Regions from separate parts of the Sedimentitalea sp. genome, predicted to be linked through region 1. Evidence: riboswitches for the same ligand, from Rfam matches in the RefSeq annotation. Region 1 holds a riboswitch; the other holds the start of a gene.
The links. Region 1 has a riboswitch for glycine ahead of ABJO75_RS24085 (D-amino acid dehydrogenase). Riboswitches for the same ligand answer to the same signal wherever they lie in the genome.
Positions count from the first base shown of each region.

Region 1 (8,501 bases):
CGCAGCTTGCAATGTTCGAAAGCTACGGCATGAAAAGGAAGATCATGTTTCTGGTTGGTCTTGCAGAAATGTTCGGCACCGTCTGTATCTGATTCTAGGGATTCTGGCTTGGCCCACTTGGGGGGGCGCACTTTTGGGAACTTCCACCGGCGCTATCGTTTGCCATCTGGTGTTCGACACTTGGAAAGATGGTGTTCCGCCATGACTACAGCGGCTCTGTCCATATTCGTGCTTTGGCACAGTTGGAGCAGCATCAGTTTGGTCTTCACGTAGATCGCTCAAGTTAAATCGGCATTCCCAAATGAATTTTTCAGATGACGGCATTTGAGAACGCTACCGTTATAGATGTCCGCCGGAATGGTAGGAGAGAGCCGAAAGCGCCAGGAGGGCTGATCCACGCCAAGGTCTGGAAGGTCCCGCATCCAGTAAACTCTTCCCGATAAAAATGCTGCGTGATTCACGAATGGCCGAAATTGCCGCCGCGCTGTGTCATGGAATTTCGTGCTCATGCAGAAATATTTACGCTGCGTGCGCACGCAGCGAGAAAATCGAATTCTCAGAGAGGGCTCAAACCGGATATTGTAAAGTTTTATTTCGATGTAGGATGTATGCTCGAAGCCTATTCGGTCAGTTTGACAGCTTCGCCCAGCTCCTGTACCAAGAACCGCTCGAACGCCTCGAGGTTGACAGGCTCGAACTGGCCAAATCCCTGCATCCAGACGGATGCGCCACGCAGGGCGTCGGGTTCGAGTTTGCACCACTTAACGCGCCCGCGCTTTTCCTGGCTGATCAGGCCTGCGCGGGTGAGGATGGTCAGATGCTTTGAGATTGCGGCCAGCGACATCTCAAACGGGGTTGCCACGTCGGTCACGGCCATGTCGTCTTCGAGCAACATGGACAGGATCGCCCGACGGGTCGGGTCGGCAAGGGCGGCAAAGACTGTATCCAGAGGATCCGACATGCCCTTGTCTTACTAGGCTGCGTCCGTTTGGAAAAGGTGATTGCGGCAGCGCCTGGGCGGAATGCAACGATCCGAGGGCAAGCCGCTCGAACATGAGGTTGTGCCGAACTATCGATCAAGGAGAATCGGAAGCTTCTCGCAGCGTGGGAATAGGCAAGTTTTCTGAGTTCGGAGCGATCGCTGCGGTTCTCCGCGTCGTTCCCTGCCGACGCGTGCGCGGCAGGGAACGGCGAGTTGTCTGATCAGGCGGCGATTGCCGGTTGTTGGTGGCCGCGCGCGGTTCCATGGGTTTCTGCGACTTTGGCGGCAACGATGCGGGCGGTCGCTGCTGAGAGGGTCCAGCCAAGATGGCCATGTCCGGTGTTGTAAAACACGCCCGGCGCTTGACCGGTTCCGACGCGAGGCAGCATTGATGGCATCATGGGCCGCAGGCCAGCCCATGGCGTCACGTTTTCGGTCGATATGCCGGGGAAGTGGCGTTCGCACCACTCGGTCAGCGGACGTATGCGGTCGGCGCGAATGTCACGGTTGTCGCCGTTGAACTCGGCAGTTCCGGCAATGCGAAAACGGTTGGCGCCAAATCGGCTGGCCACGATCTTGGAGCGATCATCCAGCAAGCTGATCCAGGGTGCAGCAGCCTGACTTTCCGCGTCATCAAGGTTGACGGTGACCGAGTACCCTTTGACAGGATAGATATTGACGCGATCCCCGAGTTGCTGGGCAAATCCTCGGCTTTTGATACCGGCGCTGACAACAACCGCGTCAAAGATTTCGTCGCGACCTGCCTCGGTCACACGCACGACGCCGTTCTCTGCAGAAAGGCTTTCCACCTCTGCGCCAAAACGCAATGTTGCACCGCGACGGGCGCAGGCGCGGGACAGACCCATCGTGAATTTGTGGATGTCACCGGAGCTGTCGGATTCAGTCAGAAACCCGCCAACGAAATCGCCATGCAGGGCCGGTTCGACGTCGCGGATTTCTTCGGGTGCGATTTCGCGGCGGGTAAGGCCACCTTCGGCCAGCAGGGCATTGACTTTGCGGGCATGCGCCAAGTCGCTTGCGTGATCATAGAAATGCAGGATGCCCCGACGTTCCAGATCGAAATCGATACCTTCGCGGTCGGCCATTTCAAACAGCACGGCGCGGGCGGCAATGGCCAAACGGACAGTTTCGACCGTGTTCTGCTTGTAGCGTGGGATGTTTGACAGAAACTCTGCCATCCAGCGCATCTTGTGCAGGGTCGGGGCGGGGTTCACCAACAGCGGCGCGTCCGCCTGCAGCATCCATTTCAGACCCTTCAGGACTGTGCCCCACTGGGTCCAGACCTCGGCGTTCGAGGCGGACAACTGGCCACCGTTGGCAAAGCTGGTTTCCATCGCGGCATAGCGGTGGCGGTCAAAGACGGTCACCTCAAAACCGCGATCCAGCAATTCATAGGCGGTGGTGAGGCCGGTCACACCGGCGCCGATAACGGCAACTTTGGTCATGGACATGCTCCTTGCACGTGCGGCGTCTGCCGCGTGCCCCCTCCGTGCATGGAACCTGAGAGCTTCGCCCGATATCCGGGCTTTCTCCTACGGTGGGCCTTTCGAGCCGCTTTCCGGAGTGTTTCAGCCATACCGGTCCTTGGACCTGAGAGTTTCCGGGGCGGTTGCTCCTTCGGCGGCGGTGTAACCCGCCTTCTCCCGGCATAGCCTTCACTATGTCGCGGCGTTTAGGTGATCAGATTGATTCGCGCAACTGATTTGAGCGATGCTCTGTGCGCCATCGGTATCGGGTTGGCCGAAGGTGCGAGGTTTAGTATAGTTCAAGGGTTGAGCGGAGGCAGATTTGATCCTGTTGAGGTCGCGCGAAGCATGGTGCGCATCTGTGCACGTGCCTTGCCATAAGCCACGCTGACTTGCCGCCACTGAAGTGTCATATCCGATTGCGTTTCACCGCCGAACCGCGCGGCACCGACGCCGGCGAGGGCGGTGTCCAGTTGTCGGAAGTCGGCAGTATCGCCTGCTGGAACAAATGATTTCCAGTGATCCATCTGGATCATCGCTGCAGAGAGATCCTGATCTGCAATCGCCGCAAGCACGGCGCGATGGGCGTATCGTTCTGAGCGGTGCCAGCGGTCGCGCAAGGCCTCAATTCGGCTGCTGATGGTTGGCCGGGCCCATTTGCCGACGCCCCAACCGATCGCCAGAGCCAAAGCCGCCAAGGCGAGCCATTCCGCAACATCGGCGGGATCGGTCGGTTTGGGCGGTGCGCCCGTCACCGTCAATGTAACCTCGGGCACCGATGCGGTTTCGATCTTGCCGCTCTCCAGATTGAACCAGTCTATGGAAACGTCTGGGAGAACCAAGGTGCCATCGGTCTGTGCCACATAGGTTGTGATCTCTGTGCGGGTGCCTGACAAATCGCCCCTGTTTTCGGTTTCTGTGACGACCGGGTCCTTGGGATAAGCACGCAACGCGGTGCCCGGGCTTTCGGGGGCAAGCTGCGGGATCAGGACCGGAGTTGTACCGTCGATGTGTGCGATCAGTGTTCGGGTGATCGCATCGCCCACGGTCAGTTCGCTTTCACCTTCGATTTTCTGTTCAAGCGTGAAACCATTGGCGAGAACAGGCGGCGACAGGCTCTCAGCACCCGCCGGAAGGGACGCCACGAACCTGATGTCGGGGAGCGGGGCAGAAAAGGCGATCGGATCGGTGCTGCCGGGATCGGCATAGGTGATCGCAGCCTCGCCCGCAGGCAGGCGATAGTCACCGGGCGCCAGCGGATACAAGCGATAGGCGCGCTGTACACCTGACCATGTTTCCCCTTCAATCCGTTCACTGATCGGGGTGGTGGCGCGCTCCGGCAGACGCACCATCAGCGAAGGAACCTCGAGTGTCGGAAAATCCGGTGAGCTTGGCATCCACGTTGGTACGAGCACCTTTATGCGCAAGACCAGCGGTTGGCCGACGATGACCGAGTCGTTTTCAAACTCGAAGCTGATTTCGGGCTCTTGTGCGATGGCAAAACCACTCGCAAAAAACAACAGGATAAACGTTGAGGCAAGCAGCCGGATCATTGCGGTCCCCCGCTGTTTTCCAGAACAAAACGGCTGCGCAGGAAATCCCCCATATCGGTATCGATGCTGTCGATCCACTGCTGCGCCGTCTGGGGTGCGCTGTCTTCGGTCGGGGCCTCGACCTGAGTGTCGGCACCGCGTTGGGATTCGTTGTCAAAGACCACCTCGTCGGCACCAATCCCGCTCGCTTCTCCGGTGTCGGATTGCTCCTGCGCGGTCTCTACGTATTCGACGATGGCCCAGGCAATCTCGCGGTTTCTTTCGGCCTCCGGGAAATCCGGTTGCCGTTTCAGCGCCTCTTCAAAGGCCCGTGCGCCGGGGCGATACTCGCGGTTTCGGATGCGCGACAGCCCTTCGGCAAAGGCAGCATCCGCCGTACTGATCCCGGCAAAGGTTTCGGCGGCCTCGGCGTATTGACCGGCGCGCATTTGCGCGTGTCCACGCCACATCGGATCCTCAAACAGGTCTGCCGCCCATGCGTATTCCTTGTTTTGATACGCCAGATGACCTTGCTGATCCGCGGTCAGGAACCAGTCTTTCCAGCCTTCAGCTTGTCCAATTGTTGGGACCTGAAAACCAAAAACCAGCAGCACAACCGCGCTCCACCGCATGGTCCAGCCGCGACGGAACCACAACAGGGCCAGCATCGCTGCAGGCCAGAGGAACCACCAGCCACGATCCTCCCATTTTAGCCGTTCATCCGCCAGTAACGCGGCCTTGTGGGCCGATCGCAGGCTACGTTCGATGCGGTCTATGTCACTGTCATCGGCGCTGAGGGGAACGACGGTGACATCGTTCAACCGGTCCAGTTGTGACGGAATTTGCCCATCGGGCAAAGTGACCAACATGACAATGGGTGGCAGTGGCGTCTCGGCCGAGCCTTGGAACGCGGCGATGTCCGCCGGGTTCAGATCATCCAGTACAAAGAGTATGGCGCCCGGCGTTTCGGTTGTTTCGGCGATCTCCAACGCGAGCGCCAGAGCGGCGGCCGGATTGTCCCCGTCCACAGGCATCACCGCCGGGTTCAATCCCTGCAGCAGCGGTTGCAGTATGTTTGGGTCTTCGGTCGGGGGGGAAACCCTGTGCGCAGAACCAGCATAGGCGATGAGAGCGGTGCGCGCCCCCGCACGTTCGTTGATCAGGTCGAGGATCTTGAACCGGGCGCGTTCCAGCCGGGAGGGCGCAAGATCAGTCGCTTCCATTGATTCCGTAACCTTCAGCGCCACGACAAGCGGAGCGGTTTCCGACACCAGCGGATTGGGGATGCGGCTCCAGCTTGGTCCGGCAGCGGCGAGAGCCAAAAGCGTAAGGCCAGCCGCCACTCCGTCAATCGGATAGAACCGGCGCGTGCCCGCATCGCCAACCTTTAGCGCGTCTGCCAGATGGGGGGCGATCTCGACGGCCTCGAAATCGCTGGCGGCCTTGCGCCGGCGGGCCAGATACCAGAGTGCTGCAACGGCCAGAAGGCCGAGCAACCAGAGTGGCCTCAGGAAATGAAAGGCGTCCAGCGTCTCGATCATGACACCCTCCGTCGTGCTCGGATGGTCAAGAGTGACAGGATGCAAAGGCCGACCAATAGCGCCGCACCCGCCGCGATCCAAGAAAGGTTCTCGGTTGGTCGAAAGCTGGTGCTTTGGGTGATGCGGGGTGCCATTTCATCGATCTGCGCATAGATATCGCTCAGCGCTTTGGCATCATCGGCAAAGAAGAACGCGCCACCCGTGCGTTTCGCGATATCCTCAAGCGCTCCGAGGTCCACCTTGTCTTCGCCCGATGCCACCGGGTCGCCGACACCGATGGTTTGAATGACAACACCGCGATCCGCCGCAATTGTGGCAGCGTTGATCGGGGTCATGCGGCTGCTGGTGTCGGCCCCATCGCTCAGCAGGATAATCAGCCGCTCGTCAACCTCGCTTGCCTCGAACGTGCGCACCGCAAGCCCGATGGCGTCACCGATTGCCGTATTGGGACCCGCCATGCCCACCTGTGTCTGATCGAGAAAGCCATCCAGACTCTGCAGGTCTTCGGTAAACGGCGCCTGAACGAACGCCTTGGTCCCAAACACGATCAACGCCATCCGATCACTGTCACGCGCGGCGATGAACTCTTTCATCACTGACTTCACCGCGTCCAGGCGCTGTTGCCGTTCTCCGTCTTCTCCGACGAAATCGCGTTCGTCCATCGAACCCGAGATATCGAGCGCCAATACGATGTCGCGTGCCGATTTTTCGATCACCACAGGTTCCCCCGACTGCTGGGGTTGGGCGAGGCCCAGCACAATTAGCGCCCAGATACAGATTGCGGCCCCCATCTGAAGCCACCCGCGCCGCAACACCGTTGCACCGATAGAGGGCGTTTCGCCTGCCGCTTCGGTCAGCATGCGAAAGAACGGTACTCGGATCGCAGCAACCTGTTCCTTGTGCGGCGGCATGAAACGCCAGATCAGCCAAGGAGCAGGGAGGAGCAGCAAGAGCCAGGGATGTGCAAACGTGATCATGTTTGCGGCTCACGCAATGCGGCGTCGTGATTGGAAATCCACTTCTGTGCAAGTTCCGCGAGGCCGGGTTGCGTAGGTACATCCCGGTAAGGCGCGGCGGCGAGCACACGGCCCGGACCGTCGGAAAATCCGTCCCCCGGCAAGGTTCGATCTAGAAATGCCAACCAGTGTTCTCCGGTCAACCCGGCAACATCCTCACGCGGAAAGGCGGCGAGAGCGGTGCGCCGGATGATCTGTGCAATACGGGCCGGGTCATCGCCTGCGTCGGACAATGCAGCCAGTGCAGCGCGGCGATAGGCATTGGCACGATGACGACGCAGGCCCTTCCGGATGAGCAATAGCAAACCGGCAATCAGACCAAATGCGAGCCAGATCCAGCCGACGGTCTGCGGCATCATCGAGATTGGCAGAGGTTCGGGTGCCGGTTCCAGCAGGTCGAGCAATTGCACGAGGTTCAGCCCATCCAGATCGCCGTTCATCTGGTGCGTCCTGTCTGGCCAAGTAACAGCGACAGCTGCTCAAGCGCGGGTTTTGTGGTGGTCAGCGGCAGGAAGGGCAGCCCGTATTTGCGGGTCCAGTGATCAAGTTTTGCCAGCCGGCCGCGCGTTACGGTTTCGATCCGCTCGCGCACCGTGCCATCGGCCGCGTTGATCTCGGCCTGTAACTCGCCATCGGAAATGGCGATGCGGAACCCTTCGGGCAATGCGTCGGCCAACGGATCGGCCACGCTAAAGAGCAGCACGTCGTTGTGTTGGGCCAGCGACCTGAGCAGCCGTTCGGTTTGATCGTCAATGCCGTCAAAATCAGAAAAGACCAGTATCAAATAGTTGGTCTTGGCAATCCGCCCTGCCGATTTGAGGGCCGCGCTCAAAGATCCGGGTTCCGGGACTGCCCGTGCTGCATGCAGGCGTGTGTTTGCATCTGCAACCGAGGCCAGAATCCGGTGCACGGCGGCAGTCGAACGCACCGGGCGATGTTCGGCAATGGCATCGTCACCGAAGACCAGACCGCCGACGCGATCCCCCTGCGCCAGCAGTCGATGCGCAGCAAGCGCTGCGGCCTCGGCGGCAATCACCGATTTCATATAGACGCGACTGCCGAAAAACATCGACATCCGTTGATCAACCAACAGCAGGGCGGGGCGGTCGCGTTCTTCTGTATAGACCCGCACATGCGGCTCGCCCGTGCGTGCGGTCACTTTCCAGTCGATGGTGCGGATATCGTCGCCCGCAAAATAGTTGCGCAGCTCTTCGAAGTTCAGACCACGTCCGCGCAGCTTTGAGGCATGGCGTCCGTTCAGAACCGATTGTGCCGGTTGCCGGGGCAACAGGCTCAGCCGTCGCGCCGGACCCGCCAGTCGCAGCAACTGGCGCAGATCCACGTGGACGCGCGGGTCGTGATGGCTTGCCGTTGTCTGGGCGGTCTTGGTCATGATCCCTCTTGCGCTGCGTCTAGGGCAGCGCGACCAGCTTGATGATCTCGTCGGTTATGTGGTCATTGACCTTACCATCGCCTTGCGCCTCGTAGCTCAGGGCGACGCGGTGCCGGAACACGTCATGCGCAATGGCGCGCACGTCCTGCGGATCAACATAGTCGCGGCCAGCCATCCAGGCGTGGGCACGGCTGCACTTATCAAGGGCAAGCGACGCTCGGGGGCTCGCACCGATTTCGATCCAGTTGCCCAATTCCTCGCTCAGCTTGGCTGGGGTCCGCGTGGCATAGACCAGATCGGCCATATAGCGGTCCATTGCGTCCGACACATGGATCTGCCCGATCTCTGCCCGCGCATCAAAGACGGCTTGCTGCGCAATGACCGGGGGTTTCTCTTTCTTACCTTGCGCTGGCGCATTCGCCGCTTGTTCTTCGCCGCGCACCAGCCGGATCACTTCAACCTCGTCCTCGACCGGAGGATAGGTGATGTTCACATGCATCAGGAACCGGTCCATCTGGGCCTCGGGCAGGGGATAGGTGCCTTCCTGCTC
Region 1 is NZ_JBDWLR010000090.1:114,655-123,155, reverse strand. It holds gene ABJO75_RS24095 (helix-turn-helix domain-containing protein) at 1-205, shown strand, start outside; gene ABJO75_RS24090 (metalloregulator ArsR/SmtB family transcription factor) at 620-961, opposite strand; gene ABJO75_RS24085 (D-amino acid dehydrogenase) at 1,204-2,448, opposite strand; glycine riboswitch at 2,572-2,659, opposite strand; gene ABJO75_RS24080 (hypothetical protein) at 2,769-4,022, opposite strand; gene ABJO75_RS24075 (VWA domain-containing protein) at 4,019-5,542, opposite strand; gene ABJO75_RS24070 (VWA domain-containing protein) at 5,539-6,519, opposite strand; gene ABJO75_RS24065 (DUF4381 domain-containing protein) at 6,516-6,998, opposite strand; gene ABJO75_RS24060 (DUF58 domain-containing protein) at 6,995-7,951, opposite strand; gene ABJO75_RS24055 (MoxR family ATPase) at 7,971-8,501, opposite strand, start outside.

Region 2 (8,501 bases), on a different contig from region 1:
ATCTGGCGGCGGTGCAGTATCCCGAGGATCCGTTTGCCTGACCCAAAGAGGTCCGGTTCAGTTCAGATGTGTATCAAAGAACGCCAGCGTCCGCTCCCACGCGAGGGCGGCGGCTTCGGCGTCATAGCGGGGCGTCGTATCGTTGTGAAAGCCGTGGTTCACATCTGGATAGACGTGCACGGTGAATTCCTTGCCATTGGCCGTCAGCGCCTCTGCATAGGCGTCGGCCCCGGCATTGATGCGCTCATCCAGCCCGGCATAGTGGATCAGTAGCGGAGCGGAGATATCGGCAACGTCCTCGGCCGCGGGCTGACGCCCATAGAACGGAACGGATGCGGCAAGATCCGGATAGGCAACCGCCAGCGCATTGCACACACTGCCGCCATAGCAGAACCCCACGCATCCGACCTTACCAGTGGATGATGGGTGATCGCGCAAGAATTCGAAGGCCGCAAAGAAATCCTCCATCAGTTTTGCGCCATCCATTGACCGCTGCATTTCGCGGCCTTCATCGTCGGTCCCCGGATAGCCGCCAAGTGGTGACAACCCGTCAGGACCAAGCGCGAGATATCCCGCCTTGGCAGCGCGGCGCACCACATCTTCGATATAGGGGTTCAAACCACGGTTTTCGTGCACTACGAGAACAGCGGGCAGTTTGCCTTCTGCGTCTGCCGGGCGGGCCATCAATCCGCTGATCGTTCCATGTCCATCGGGGCTTTCATAGGTGATCCGTTCGGTCACGATCGACGGATCGTCCGGCGCCACCTGCTGCGCCAACGCATAGTTTGGCGCAAGTTGTTCAAGGATCATCGCCCCTGTCACGCCAGCCGCCGCATATCGCCCCGCGCGGGTGATGAAATCGCGCTTGGACATCTGACCGTGAACGTAACCGTCGAATATTTCGAGGATACGGGAATCAAAATCGCTTGCTTTCCGGCGAACGGGATTTGGCATGGCACTCTCCTTTGACAGCGGTATCTGCCCGATAGCTTAGCGCCGAACAGATCGCTTTCAAATTGAATCCAGCCCTGTTTCAGAACGTTCTGCGCGTGTTCCCGCCTATTCCGCCGCTTCGGCATACTCCTCCATCGGCGGGCAGGTGCAGACGAGGTGGCGGTCGCCATAGACGTTGTCGACGCGGTTTACGGGCGGCCAGTATTTATCGACCCGGAAGGCACCTGGCGGGAAACAGCCCTGTTCGCGCGAATAGGGGCGATCCCAGTCTTTCACGAGATCCTCCATCGTGTGCGGCGCATTCTTGAGCGGGTTGTTGTCCTTGTCGATCCGGCCCTCTTCGATTTCCCGGATCTCGTCACGGATCGCCAGCATCGCGTCACAGAACCGATCAAGCTCGGCCTTGGTCTCGCTTTCGGTCGGCTCGATCATCAGGGTTCCGGCAACCGGCCAGCTCATCGTGGGTGCGTGAAACCCGTTGTCGATCAGGCGCTTGGCGATGTCATCAACGGTGACGCCGGCGCTTTCGGCATACGGGCGTGTATCCAGGATACACTCATGCGCCACCCGGCCTGTCTTGCCGCGATAGAGCACGTCATATGCGCCCTCCAGTCGTTTGGCGATGTAGTTGGCGTTCAAGATCGCCACCCGCGTCGCCTGTGTCAGCCCGTCGCCGCCCATCAGCAAACAATAGGCCCAGCTGATTGGCAGAATCGAAGGCGACCCATAGGGTGCCGCCGAAACTGGCCCTTCCTGTCCACCCGTTGACGGATGGCCCGGCAAGTGCGGTTCAAGATGCGCCTTGACCCCGATCGGTCCCATGCCGGGTCCGCCGCCGCCGTGCGGGATGCAGAACGTCTTGTGCAGGTTGAGGTGGCTGACATCACCGCCCAAATCGCCGGGGCGCGACAGACCGACCATCGCATTCATGTTGGCCCCGTCGATATAGACCTGTCCGCCATGCTCGTGCACGATCTTGCAGACCTCGGTGACCGTTTCCTCAAACACACCGTGCGTCGAGGGATAAGTTACCATGCACCCGGCCAGATCGGCAGCGTGTTTTTCCGCCTTGGCACGGAAATCATCGAGATCGATATCCCCGTTGGCCGCCGATTTTACCGGCACGACCTTCCATCCGACCATATTGGCGCTGGCAGGGTTGGTGCCATGCGCGCTCATCGGGATCAGACAGATGTCGCGGTGCCCTTCTCCGTTGGCACGATGATAGGCCGCGATGGTCAGCAAACCTGCATATTCACCCTGTGCACCGGAATTCGGCTGCATCGACAGCGCGTCATACCCGGTGATCTCGCACAGCTTGCTGGACAAATCGTCAATGAGTTCATGATACCCCTGCGCCTGATCTGCCGGGCAGAACGGGTGCAAACGCGAGAACTCGCGCCAGCTAACCGGCATCATCTCGGCTGCGGCGTTCAGCTTCATCGTACAACTGCCCAGCGGGATCATCGCCCGGTCAAGCGCAAGGTCGCGATCTGCAAGCCTGCGCATATAGCGCATCATCTCGGTTTCGGCGCGGTTCATGTGAAAGATCGGGTGGGTCAGATAGTCCGACGTACGGTGCAGTTTTGACGGCACGCGATACTCTGGTTCAAACTGATCATCGGCACGGACGATACCAAAGGCGCGCCAGACCGCTTCCACGTTCTCGGGGCGGGTGCATTCATCAAGGCTGATCCCGACGCGATGTTCCCCGACACGGCGCAGGTTGATGTTCTCGTCCACCGCCGATTTCAGAACCGCGGCCTGCAAGGGCCCCACATCAACGGTGATGGTGTCAAAGAATGACTGCGGATCAACCTTGAACCCGGCCTCTTCCAAGCCTTTGGCGAGACGCACTGTCTTGCGGTGAATTCGCTGCGCAATGGCCATAAGGCCCTTGGGGCCGTGAAACACTGCATACATCGACGCCATGACAGCGAGCAGCGCTTGTGCTGTGCAGACATTGCTGGTCGCCTTTTCGCGGCGAATATGCTGTTCGCGGGTTTGCAGCGACAGGCGATAGGCACGGTTTCCGTGGCTGTCGACGCTGACCCCAACCAGCCGGCCAGGCATGGCGCGGGCGTATTCGGCCTTGGTCGCCATATAGGCGGCGTGTGGGCCGCCATAGCCAAGCGGGACGCCGAACCGCTGGGTGCTGCCGACGGCAATATCCGCGCCCATTGCGCCTGGCTCTTTCAGCAGAGTCAGTGCAAGTGGGTCGGCGGACATGACGGCAATCGCCTTGTGTTCATGCAGCGCAGCGATCTGGTCGGTAAAGTCGCGCACGTGACCATAGGTTCCGGGATATTGGAACAGCGCGCCAAAGACCTTGTCCGCCTCGAGCTTGTCCGGATTGCCAACGATCACTTCGATTCCCAATGGGGCCGCGCGGGTCTGGATCACCGCAATATTCTGCGGGTGACAATCGCGATCCACGAAGAATGCCTTGACCTTGGACTTGGACACCCGCTGCGCCATCGTCATCGCCTCGGCACAGGCGGTTGCCTCGTCCAATAGCGAAGCATTGGCGATCTCAAGCCCGGTCAGGTCACTGATCATGGTCTGGTAGTTCAGCAGCGCCTCGAGCCGCCCTTGGCTGATCTCGGGCTGATAGGGCGTATAGGCGGTGTACCACGCCGGGTTCTCAAGAATGTTGCGTTGGATGGCGGGCGGTGTCACCGTTCCGTAATAGCCTTGCCCGATCAGGCTCGTCAGAACCTTGTTCTTGGCCGCGACCAACCGCATATGGTGCAACAGTTCCCGTTCGGATTTGGCCCGCCCGAAATCCAGCTTTTCTTTCTGCCGGATCCCTGCGGGCACCGTGTCATCAATCAGCGCCTCGACACTTTCAGCCCCCACCGTGGCCAACATCTGGTCCATCTCTTCTGGGGACGGGCCGATATGGCGACGATTGGCAAAGTCATAGGGTAGATATTCGGTGGGTTCAAAAGGCATCGCGTGTCTCCGGAAATGGCGGGTCCGCGCCGATTGGCACCCCGCTCGTCAGTCTCTTGCCAGATGGTGTGCGCCAGAGGCCAATGCCCCCGGCGCGAGATCTTATGCGATGAAGTCCTTGTAGGCGGCTTCATCCATATAATCGGTCATCGGGCTGGTGTCGGAGGCCTTGATCTTGAAGAACCAGGCGGCGCCTTGCGCATCTTCGTTTACTAGGCCGGGATTGTCGGCCAGCGCATCGTTGACCTCGACGATTTCGCCATCGAGCGGCGCGAGAATATCGCTGGCCGCTTTGACGCTTTCGATGACGACGATCTCTTCGTCCTTGGTCACTTCGGTGCCTGCTTCGGGCAGCTCCACGAACACCACGTCGCCCAGTTGTTCTGCCGCGTGCTCGGTGATCCCGACCACGATCAGTTCACCTTCTTCCAGCAGCCATTCATGTTCTTCGGTAAATTTCATGTCCGGTTTTCCCTCTTGGACTAGCGCTTGAAATTGGCTGCCACGAACGGCAGCTTTGTGACTTTGAGCGGCAGGCGCTTGCCGCGCAGCTCGCCGTATACTGTGGTTTCGGGCGCCGCGAGTTCGGTTGGGACATAGCCCATCGCAACCGGCCCACCAACCGTCGGGCCAAAGCCGCCCGAGGTGATCACGCCGACCTGATCGCCGCCTTCGGAGGCCGCAAAGAGCGCCACACCTTCACGCATTGGCGCACGCCCTTCAGGCCGCAACCCGACGCGTTTGCGCGCAGGCCCCGCGGCCATCTGTGCGAGAACGGCATCGGCACCGGGGAACCCGCCCGCGCGCGCGCCGTCAGTGCGACGTGCCTTTTGTATGGCCCAGGTCAGCCCCGCCTCGGCGGGCAATGTGGTTTCATCAATATCATGACCATAAAGGCACAGCCCGGCCTCCAGCCGCAGCGAATCCCGTGCGCCCAACCCGATTGGTGCAACTGCGTCATGCGACAATAGGAGCCTCGCCAGCGCTTCCGCATGGCGATTGGGAACCGAGATCTCGTATCCGTCCTCGCCGGTATATCCGGACCGCGACACCCAGCATTCCACCCCGTCCAACATCACTGTGGCAACATCCATGAAGGCCATGTCGATGACACGCGCATTCAGGCTTTCCAGCACGGTTTGTGCCTCGGGACCCTGCAACGCCAAAAGCGCGCGATCGGTCACCTCTGTCACGGTGATCCCCGGCTCCAACGCGGATTTCATGCGGGCGATGTCCGCCTCTTTGCATGCCGCGTTGACCACCACGTAAAGATGATCACCCCGGTTTGCGAACATCAGATCGTCAAGAATGCCGCCTCTGTCATTCAGGAACAGGCCATAGCGCTGTCGCCCTTCGCCCAACCCGGCCACATCCATCGGCACAAGCGTCTCAAACGCGGCAGCGATGTCGGCATACGGCGCGCCGGACAGGATCACCTGTCCCATATGGCTCACATCAAATAATCCGGCGCTGTTGCGCGTCTGGCTATGCTCGGCCATGATCCCTTCGGGATACTGAACAGGCATACTATAGCCCGCAAAGCCAACCATCCTTGCACCCAGCTCATCATGCAGCGGATGAAGCGGTGTTTGTTTAAGATCGGTCATACCTGCTCCTGTCACAGGCCGATGCGATTTTGTAAAATCATCCCGGCACCCCAAAACCACGCGGAATCGCGCGGTACGATGCCCCCTCTGTCCTTTCGCCTGAGATCGCTATCCCTTCGGCGGACGCAATGCGCCTCTCTCCAGAGCTTCTAATGCAAACGGTCCCTTGAGCCTGAGAGTTTCCGGGGCGGTTGCTCCTTCGGCACCGGACGATTCGACCGGTTCTCCCGCATGCATTGGTATACGGTAGCGTCAGTGTGAATTGCCGACAAGCCCCTGCGGTCCTGCGTTCGCCCACATTGCGCAAAAGACGCGTGAATGTGCGTCCAGCCAATGCGTAACAAGTTGGGCGCGCTGCGCATAATCCGGTTGCCGTGGCCGCGTTTGATGGCAAGGATGGCCACATGTCTCAGCCGCCCCCAAAGAAACGCCGCCCGGCCACTGCACTGATCGCATTTGCGCGCGCCCTTTCGATGGAAGAGCCTGTAGATCATGGCGAGGTCGACGATCTGGTTGATTCTGTCAGCCTCGCCCCGGCCGAACGGATCGCGCTGGTTTCGGCGCTGCATCAGGTCAATCATGATGAACTGGCGCTGGTGATCTCTGATCTGCTTGGCCGCCGCATCGCCCGGCTGCGCGAGCGGGAAAGCGGATTGCGAGATCTGGACGAGGTCGTGGGGATCTGGACACAACGGCTGAGTGCCGGGGCGCTATTGGCGGCGGCTGGTGCAACAATCGCGGGCGCGTTAGCCGGTGATGCGGCCATTGCTGCGCTGTCCGTGCCCACCATCGGGGGTATCGCGGTTGCACTCGGCAGATTGCGGCTGCGGCGCGGGCAAGCCAAGCTGTTTCGGGAACGTGAGGAAACCGAACATCTGTTGCGGAGTACGCTAGAGGCACTGAAATCGCGTTAGAATACCGCCTGCATCCGGAAACTGGTGTTGATTCGAAATGAACTGTAGGCGCTTTCTGGTGGATCGAAGGTGGAATTTTCGCCAGAATCGACTATATTGATATCAGAGAAGGAGAACTGTGATGTTCGAGACCCTTGGTTTGGATAGTCTGATACTCGGAACCAGCGTATGCGCGGGCCTGATTGGCTTGGGCGCGGCCTCGTACATGAGTTTTCGTGCACGTCAGGCCGAGACTGTGCCGGATGTCAGCGAGAGCGTCAAATCGGCGCCCTATCACCGTTTGCACAACGTTCTGCCAATCGAACGCTGAAACCGCGAACAACCTTACCCCTCCGGCCCCATCCTGTTGAACCAGTCCAGATCGCGCACGCTGATCATACCGGACAGGATAATCGTTACCACGACAGCCCAGATCACCAGCGCAACAGCTGTTGAAATCAACGCCTTTTTCTTCAGATTGTGAACCTCAGGTGCCCCGGAATGGGTTCCGGGTTCAATCTTGCCTTCATCGCCTTGCGTCCGCACACGGATCGGCAAGGCGACAAAGAATGTCATGAACCAGATGATCGCGAACAATACGATTGCAGATACGATGGACATGCGGCGCTCCGTGCTTTCAGTAAACCGTGATTCAGACCTGTTCCAGCTCGACCAAGCACCCGTTGAAGTCCTTGGGATGCAGGAACAGCACTGGCTTGCCATGTGCGCCGATCTTGGGGGTCCCATCGCCCAGCACCCGTGCGCCTGTTGATTTCAGATGATCGCGCGCGACCAGAATGTCATCGACCTCATAGCAGACATGGTGAATGCCGCCTGATGGATTCTTGTCGAGAAACCCCTGGATCGGGCTGTTTTCGCCCAAGGGATACAGCAGTTCGATCTTGGTGTTTGGCAGTTCGATGAACACCACAGTCACGCCGTGATCGGGTTCGTCCTGTGGCGCACCGACCGTCGCACCAAGGGCGTTGGCATATTGCGCTGACGCGGCCTCCAGATCCGGTACGGCAATGGCGACATGGTTCAGGCGTCCGATCATGGGTCTTTCCTCATCTGCTGTGTTGCAGGCCTTATGCGATGGACGATCCCCAAGAGCAATGGGACCATTTCGCCCGTCTGCGCCGGGCGGCATTCAATGTCGTAAATGACGTCAGGCACCCGCGATCTGCTCGGCCTCAGCCCTTGCTGGCAGAAGGCCGTGGCGCAATCATTTCCCAATGTTCGCCCATCGCTACGATGCAGGATGTTCCGTTCGCATAGTTCTGAATCATCGTCCAGTCGCCTGAATGTGGCTCTGTCCATACTTCGATAACAGCATCGGGGCCGCGCAGCCCCTGCCCCTGCTTTTTGGCGCCCAGAACGTCGGACAATTGATATTGCAGACGCGCGCGGTCGTCACAGGCAAAATCCGACAGCTCTGCTGCCACAATCTGTGGGCAAACGAGCAAGCAGGTCACGACACATATCGATCTGAACATCATGGCGCGATTCTAGCACGCGAAACGCGTTATGTAACAGCAGCATAACGAATTGGTCGAATTTTCATAAGATCGACACCGACGCTGACCGGTTCCGCCAGGCATCACGCCATCGGCTTCCCAGACGTCATCCGCTAACCTGCGGGACTTTACAATTCCGTGTCAATTCCGTCGCACAACGGTTGCATGCCAACCGTAATCGCCCCCCAACACCTTGGGGGAACTGATGCTTGCACTTGAAGCACTGACAAAATCGTTTGGCGACAAAAAGGCCGTAGACAACATCGGTTTTGTCGTCGAACGCCCGATGATGATCGGCGTTATCGGCCGATCCGGCGCAGGTAAATCGACATTGCTGCGCATGCTCAACTGCCTGAGCGACGTCACAAGCGGATCGATCCGTTTTGATGGGCAAGAGATCACATTGCTCAGGGGAGCACAGCGTCGGGAATGGCAATCGCGCTGTGCGATGATCTTTCAGCAGTTCAACCTCGTGCCGCGCATGGATGTGGTTTCAAACGTGTTGCACGGCACGTTGAACCGCCGATCCACCCTTGCAACGATGTTCAACCTCTATCCCCAGAGCGACATCCATA
Region 2 is NZ_JBDWLR010000088.1:55,219-63,719, reverse strand. It holds gene truA (tRNA pseudouridine(38-40) synthase TruA) at 1-41, shown strand, start outside; gene yghX (YghX family hydrolase) at 58-954, opposite strand; gene gcvP (aminomethyl-transferring glycine dehydrogenase) at 1,060-3,909, opposite strand; gene gcvH (glycine cleavage system protein GcvH) at 4,012-4,371, opposite strand; gene gcvT (glycine cleavage system aminomethyltransferase GcvT) at 4,392-5,516, opposite strand; glycine riboswitch at 5,666-5,756, opposite strand; gene ABJO75_RS22460 (hypothetical protein) at 5,921-6,430, shown strand; gene ABJO75_RS22455 (hypothetical protein) at 6,552-6,740, shown strand; gene ABJO75_RS22450 (DUF1467 family protein) at 6,755-7,030, opposite strand; gene mce (methylmalonyl-CoA epimerase) at 7,062-7,466, opposite strand; gene ABJO75_RS22440 (hypothetical protein) at 7,603-7,884, opposite strand; gene phnC (phosphonate ABC transporter ATP-binding protein) at 8,132-8,501, shown strand, end outside.
Region 2: another riboswitch for glycine. It lies ahead of gcvT (glycine cleavage system aminomethyltransferase GcvT); the one in region 1 lies ahead of ABJO75_RS24085 (D-amino acid dehydrogenase).